Regions from separate parts of the Alteromonas sp. KUL150 genome, predicted to be linked through region 1. Evidence: predicted binding sites of a transcription regulator. Region 1 holds the regulator's gene; each other region holds the start of a gene.
What was found. Region 1 encodes sigma-54, which starts transcription at its own class of promoters, with help from an activator protein. Its sites were predicted from a motif close to GTTGGCACGNNNNTNGNNT; they were not measured.
Positions count from the first base shown of each region.

Region 1 (2,277 bases):
ATATATCTACCGGCTTTTCATCTAAGGCGTCAAAATCTATAGCCGGTGTACAGGTTACGACAATTGCAATTACTTTATCGAGACCCGCTAAACGTCCGTGAGGCAAGGCAATACCGTTACCGATACCCGTGCTTCCCATACGCTCTCGAGACATTAGACTGTTGAGTACCGTCGCCGAGTCGATGTTCTCATTATTTTTGGCGGCAATATCTGCGATTATCTCAAGAATTCGTTTTTTACTATTACACTGAACCGCACATTCAGTGCGGTCCAGACTTACGATGGCTTGTATGTCCATGCTTAATTAACTACTAATGTTTTTTCAGTTTTTCCTTATGCTTGATTACTTGCCGGTCGAGTTTATCAACCATGCTGTCAATCGCCGCATACATGTCGGTGTTTTCTGAGGATGCGAATACTTCTGCGCCACTTAAATGAACAGTCGCTTCGGCTTTTTGATTTAATTTTTCAACGTTCAGGATGACATGCACATTAGAAATGTGATCAAAGTGACGTTCAAGTTTGCTGAACTTCGTATCGACATAATTACGCAAAGAGTCGGTGATTTCGACATGATGACCAGTAAGGTTGATTTGCATATTTCGTCTTCCTTATATTATAGAGCCCGTTTAAATAAGGCTTTTGCGTTGGTTCGACGGCGGGATCGATAACGATTCCCGGTATTTTGCTATTGTCCGCCGAGCGACTTTTATGCCTTGCTCGGCCAACAATGAAGCAATCTTGCTATCACTTAGCGGCTTGCTAACATTTTCAGCGGCCACCAGCTTCTTGATCAATGCTCGAATAGCGGTGGATGAACACTCACCACCAGACTCTGTCGCAACGTGACTTGAAAAGAAGTACTTCAGTTCAAAAATACCACGTGGTGTGTGCATGTATTTTTGCGTCGTCACACGAGAAATAGTCGATTCGTGCATATCTACCATTTCTGCGACATCATTTAACACCATTGGTTTCATCATTTCCGGGCCGTGCTCGAAAAAACCCATCTGCTGCTGCACAATGCAATTCGCAACCTTCATCAGGGTTTCATTGCGTGACTCTAGGCTCTTTATGAACCACTTGGCTTCTTGCATGTGTGAGCGGATGAATTGAGAGTCGCTACTGTTCTTTGCACGACGACTCATCGCAGCGTACTGTTGATTCACGCTTAATTTAGGCAGGCTGTCGGGGTTTAATTCTACCACCCAACGACCATTCTTTTTGGCGACTGAAACATCAGGAATAACATATTCAGGCTCTTTAGTAACTAAAGCACTACCTGGGCGAGGATTCAAGGTTTGTAACAAACGCATAGCCTCACGCAGCTGATCTTCCTTCAGGCGACTCTTACGCATTAACGTGCGATAGTCTTTGCTACTAAGAAGGTCAGAGTACTCTTCGATTAACTGCTTCGCTTCAGCGAGCCACGGCGTATCGTCTGAAAATTGGCGAAGCTGAACCATTAAACACTCTTGAGGTGTCCGTGAACCAGAACCAATGGGGTCGAACATTTGAATACGCTTTAATACGCACTCTACTTCGTCCATCTCTATAGGCTCTTCTAAGTCATCATCGTTTACCGCATCAAGAATTTCTTCAAGAGAGACGGTTAGATAGCCAGATTCATCAATCGAGTCAATAATCGCCGTTGCAATTGCCCGGTCAGTTTCCGAGAAATGGGTCAGGCGCATCTGCCAAGAAAGGTGTTCTTGAATATCGTCAGTAGTTTCGCCTTGGAAAATCTGTTCATCATCACTTGATGGACCTGGCGCTGGCGCTGAAGATGCGGAATAATACTCATCCCACGTACTGTCGATAGGCAACTCGTCAGGGAGATCGTTTTTTTCTAACGCATCTCCGGCTTCCAGGGTGTCGCTTGATGCAGTAGCAGACGCTTCTGATGCTCCATCATCATTATCGAGATTGTTCTTTTCTGATTGAGGCTCGTCATTACCTTCCTCAACTTCTAACAGTGGGTTAGAGTCAAGCGCCTCTTGAATCTCCTGTTGAAGATCAAGAGTAGACAGCTGCAGCAATTTAATAGCCTGCTGAAGCTGAGGTGTCATGGTAAGTTGTTGGCTAAATTTTAGCTGTAAAGATGGTTTCATCTACGTCTTATTTAAATGCTCTAAATTGAATATACCAGAGCGAAATTGAAAAATGACAATTCGGTTACATTAACTATAGCCTGAATTGTTCGCCTAGGTATACATCCCTTACTTTTTGATTACTTAAAACCTGTTCCGCTGTTCCTTGCGCAATAAGCTCGCCATG
Region 1 is NZ_BLIJ01000033.1:59,053-61,329, forward strand. Features, by position in the region: gene ptsN (PTS IIA-like nitrogen regulatory protein PtsN) at 1-298, opposite strand, end outside; gene hpf (ribosome hibernation promoting factor) at 312-599, opposite strand; gene GVO62_RS07430 (RNA polymerase factor sigma-54) at 630-2,111, opposite strand; gene lptB (LPS export ABC transporter ATP-binding protein) at 2,185-2,277, opposite strand, start outside.

Region 2 (2,277 bases), on a different contig from region 1:
CTGGGTTTCAAAAAGCCTGAGTAGTTTAACCTGCATGGCGAGGGGAATATCGCCTACTTCGTCGAAAAATAGAGTGCCACCCTCTGCCGCCTCTACCAGTCCTTTTTTATTGGTGGTCGCGCCGGTGAACGCGCCTTTTTCATAGCCAAATAACTCGCTTTCAAGCAAAGCATCAGACAACCCAGTGCATTCAATTACAACAAAAGGTTTTTCAGCCCGATGGCTACTTGAGTGTAGAGCCTGAGACACCAGTTCTTTACCGGTTCCGGTTTCACCAAACAGTAAAACAGATATGTCTGAGTTTGCAGCGCGGTTGATTTTATTCAGCATCGTTTTAAATGCTTCTGACTCGCCAATCATTTTTCCAGCAGAGGGGCGGTTAGACGCAAAGGCAAGCTTATCTAGAATTTCCAGATAACCTATTAAATCCCCGTGACCGTCGAAGATAGGTCGCATCAGAATGTCGCAGTAGCTTTGGCCCTCGCTGGTGGTATGGATATGCACCACACTAGCTGCTCGGCCCGACTTTTTACTTTCCTGCATAGGGCACTGCTCGCCGCATTGGTCACAGGGCTTATTGTTTCGATGAGATACCTGATAACAGGTGCTATAACCGAGCTTGATATCGACAGGATAAGTATCTCTGTAAGGCGCATTGACCGCCTCAATAATGTAGTTTTGATTGATGAAAATAGCGGGTTTATCTATTGCATCTATCATTGCTTGTACAATTGATATGTTCATTGTCAGCGTATTAGTTAATGCTACTTTTATCTTGCCAACTTAACATATTGGCATAGAGCTTGTTGATTGTTTTAGTTGAATCACAATGCCTGAGTGCAAATACGTCCGTCAATAGGAGAGTTAAACAATGAAAGAACGCATCTTTTTAATTGCGTTGGGGTTAGCCGTAAGCGCCGGGTGCCCTTTCGCTAATGCACAAACCAACGAGCTAGCTGAAAGCGATGAGCACGCAAAAGTGAAGCAGGCAAGAGTTCACGCTAAAGCCCTTGGTGGCGCGCTTAAATCTAGACTAAAACAGGCAATTCAGTCTGGCGGTTTGGAAGCAGGTGTAGAAGAGTGTCAGTTGGCCGCAGAGCCTATCGCCGAAAGTCTTAGCCAAAATGGGTGGGAAGTAGGGCGCACTGCGCTAAAAGTGAGAAACCCGAATAACGCGCCAGAAGAGTGGGAGCGCGAGCAGCTAGCCCTTTTCGCCTCTCTATTAGAAAAGACTGAGCTAGAGGGTAAGCAGCCACCCATGCCCATGGATACCTATAAGTATGACAGCGACAGTGGCGAGTTCCGGTACATGATGGCTATTCAACAAGGCCAAGTTTGTATGGCGTGTCACGGCGCCCAAGTTGCACCTTCAGTAAAGGAAACCATTTTAAAACATTACCCTAAGGATGAGGCCACTGGGTTTAAACTTGGTGAATTGCGCGGCGCGTTTACGCTGACTTATTCTGGGCAGTAACTTAAGTTAATTTTGTATCAGCTAATATAAAAGCTCTTTACTCAACCATTTTAAACAAGGCTACGACGCCCCCTCTTCTTTTTTATATGTGTCAATTTTGTCGCTGATAATGACAAAATTGGCGCAAAATTCATATTAGATCCTTGCGATGGATCAAAGTGCACAACTTTTCGCCATGGAATAATTGACCCGCACAGTACGAATAGACTGTCATTCATCAGTTGCTGATTCAGATTAGCGAGAAAAGTGATGAATGGCACAAACCATGCTCTAGCTGTGATGAATGTTCATGTGACAACCACTGAATAACCAATAAATTTATTTAAGGTCAAGCGCTTATCGCGCAAGAGAGACGAGGGAGATAACCCATGAGCGATACGTTAATAGAACTATCGCGGTGGCAATTTGCATTAACTGCGATGTTCCACTTTATTTTTGTACCCTTAACACTAGGGCTAAGCTTTCTACTTGCTATCATGGAGTCGGTCTATGTGATGACAGGTAAAGAGATATACAAGCAAATGACCCAGTTTTGGGGAAAGCTGTTTGGTATTAACTTTGCCATTGGGGTCGCCACAGGCTTAACCATGGAATTCCAGTTTGGCATGAACTGGTCATATTATTCCCACTATGTCGGCGATATCTTTGGCGCGCCTTTGGCTATTGAAGGGCTTATGGCTTTCTTCTTGGAGTCTACCTTCGTGGGCCTGTTCTTTTTTGGCTGGGACAAAATGTCTAAGGTGAAGCACCTTATGGCTACTTGGTTAGTTGCCATTGGTTCTAACTTCTCAGCACTTTGGATC
Region 2 is NZ_BLIJ01000060.1:105,421-107,697, reverse strand. Features, by position in the region: gene GVO62_RS14230 (sigma-54 interaction domain-containing protein) at 1-720, opposite strand, end outside; gene GVO62_RS14225 (Tll0287-like domain-containing protein) at 872-1,474, shown strand; gene GVO62_RS14220 (cytochrome ubiquinol oxidase subunit I) at 1,843-2,277, shown strand, end outside.
Region 2: the regulator sigma-54 is predicted to act here: its motif matches at 791-809, upstream of GVO62_RS14225 (Tll0287-like domain-containing protein).

Region 3 (2,277 bases), on a different contig from region 1:
TATCCGGTATTACTGCTGCACTTGTACTATTGGGCTTCATTCTATTTGCTGCACCGCTTATTGAAATGATCCCGCTTGCTGCTCTTGTTGGCGTGATGTTCGTCGTAGTTATCGCTACCTTCGAATGGGCGTCATTCAGAATTATTCGCGGCGTAAACAAAGAAGATGCCTTTGTGCTATTTCTAGTGACAGGCGTTACGGTTATTGCCGACCTTGCCATTGCGGTGGTTGTGGGTGTTATCGTTTCAGCCCTAGTATTTGCATGGAAACACGCTCGCCATATCGAAGCGAAGTCGCACATTGATAACGACGGCTGGAAAGTCTATGAACTAGATGGCCCACTTTTCTTTGGCTCGGTATCGCATTTCAAAGACTTGTTTGATATCGCTAACGACCCTAACGATGTAGTTATTGACTTTAAAGACTCACGTATTTGGGATTCATCAGGTATCGATGCACTAGATACCCTTGCAGATAAATACGAAGAGCAGGGTAAAAAGCTTCACATTCGTCACATCAGCGATGAGTGTCGTTCACTGCTTCGCAAGGCCGACAAATTTGTTGAAATTAACGTAGTTGAAGACCCTCGCTACCGCGTAGCGACGGATAAACTCGCCTAAGTTATTTGATAGCGCTTAATGCACCAAGTAAACACAGTTTTGCGTTTGTTTGGTGCAGTTGTGAAGTCTGTATAATGCTTATTTTGTAGTAAATCAAATAAAAACAATTGTTTACGTTTTTGGCACTGAACTTGGATAGCTATAAACGTAAAGTGTGTTTTGGTGATTTGTGTCAATCGCTGAAAATTGTGTGATTTATAACACTCCGTAAAATGTGTTAGCTAGAGTATGCTGATCTTAAGTGTCAGTATTAGCAAAATAGGCAACGAAGCCCGCATCAACGAAAGTTGAAGCGGGCTTTTTTTTGTCCCGAAAAAAGGGGAATACCATGACTTCATTGGACTCAAAAACGCAAATTGTCGTCGTAGGCAACGGCATGGTGGGGCATCATTTTGTTGAGCAGCTTCACCAAAGCGATGCCAATGTAGAAATAACCGTTTTATGCGGCGAGTCACGCCTCGCGTACGACCGCGTTTATCTGTCATCTTTTTTTAGCGGCGCGAGTGCTGATGACTTAGCGCTTACTACACCCGCTCAGTACGCCGAATGGGGCGTAAACGTAGTCACCAATGCCTTAGTGACCGATATTGACCGTGACCATAATAAAGTTACGACTTCAGAAGGGCAGGTGTTCAACTACGACAAGCTGGTTCTTGCCACCGGTTCTTATCCTTTCGTGCCTCCCATTCCCGGGAACGACCAAGAGCATTGCTTGGTCTATCGCACCATAGACGACCTGCTCGCTATTGAAGCGTCAGCAGCGGTGAGCAAAGTAGGTGTTGTCGTAGGTGGCGGTCTTCTAGGTTTAGAGGCAGCGAATGCCTTAAAGCAAGCTGGGCTAGATACTCACGTGGTCGAATTTGCGCCACAGCTTATGGCAGTGCAGCTAGACCAAGCCGGTGGGACCGTGCTTAAAGACAAAATTGAAGATTTAGGCGTAACCGTTCATACCCAAAAAGCAACCCAAACTATCGAGGCCGGTGATACTTGCCGCTATAAAATGGTGTTTGCAGACGGCACTGCACTAGAAACTGATATGATTTTATTCTCTGCCGGTATTCGACCTTCTGATCAGCTCGGCAGAAAGTCAGCGCTAACACTGGGTGAGCGCGGCGGTATTGTCATTGATAGCCACTGCTTGACGTCTGACCCTAATATTTACGCGGTGGGCGAATGTGCACTGTGGGATAACAAAATTTTTGGCCTGGTTGCACCTGGCTACACCATGGCGCGAACCGCAGTAAGTCATATCACCGGCGGCGATGCCGAGTTCGCTGGCGCAGACATGAGTACCAAACTCAAACTAATGGGTGTGGAAGTGGGCTCCATTGGCGATGCACACGAACGTACAGAAGGTGCTCTAAGCTACACCTATTTGAATCAGCCTGATGGCGTGTATAAAAAGCTGGTAATAGATAGCGAACAAAAGCTCGTGCTTGGTGCTGTACTCGTTGGTGATACCAGCGACTACGATACGCTATTACAATATGCGCTTAACGGCATCGAACTGCCTGAACATCCAGAGAGCCTCATTCTTCCATCATCCGATGCCGCACCAGCATTAGGTGCCGATGCACTGCCGGACACCGCCTCTATTTGTTCGTGTCTAAACGTGACAAAGGGCGACATTGTCTCAGCTATAGAAGGTGGCTGCTGC
Region 3 is NZ_BLIJ01000053.1:18,388-20,664, reverse strand. Features, by position in the region: gene GVO62_RS12745 (SulP family inorganic anion transporter) at 1-620, shown strand, start outside; gene nirB (nitrite reductase large subunit NirB) at 949-2,277, shown strand, end outside.
Region 3: the regulator sigma-54 is predicted to act here: its motif matches at 739-757, upstream of nirB (nitrite reductase large subunit NirB).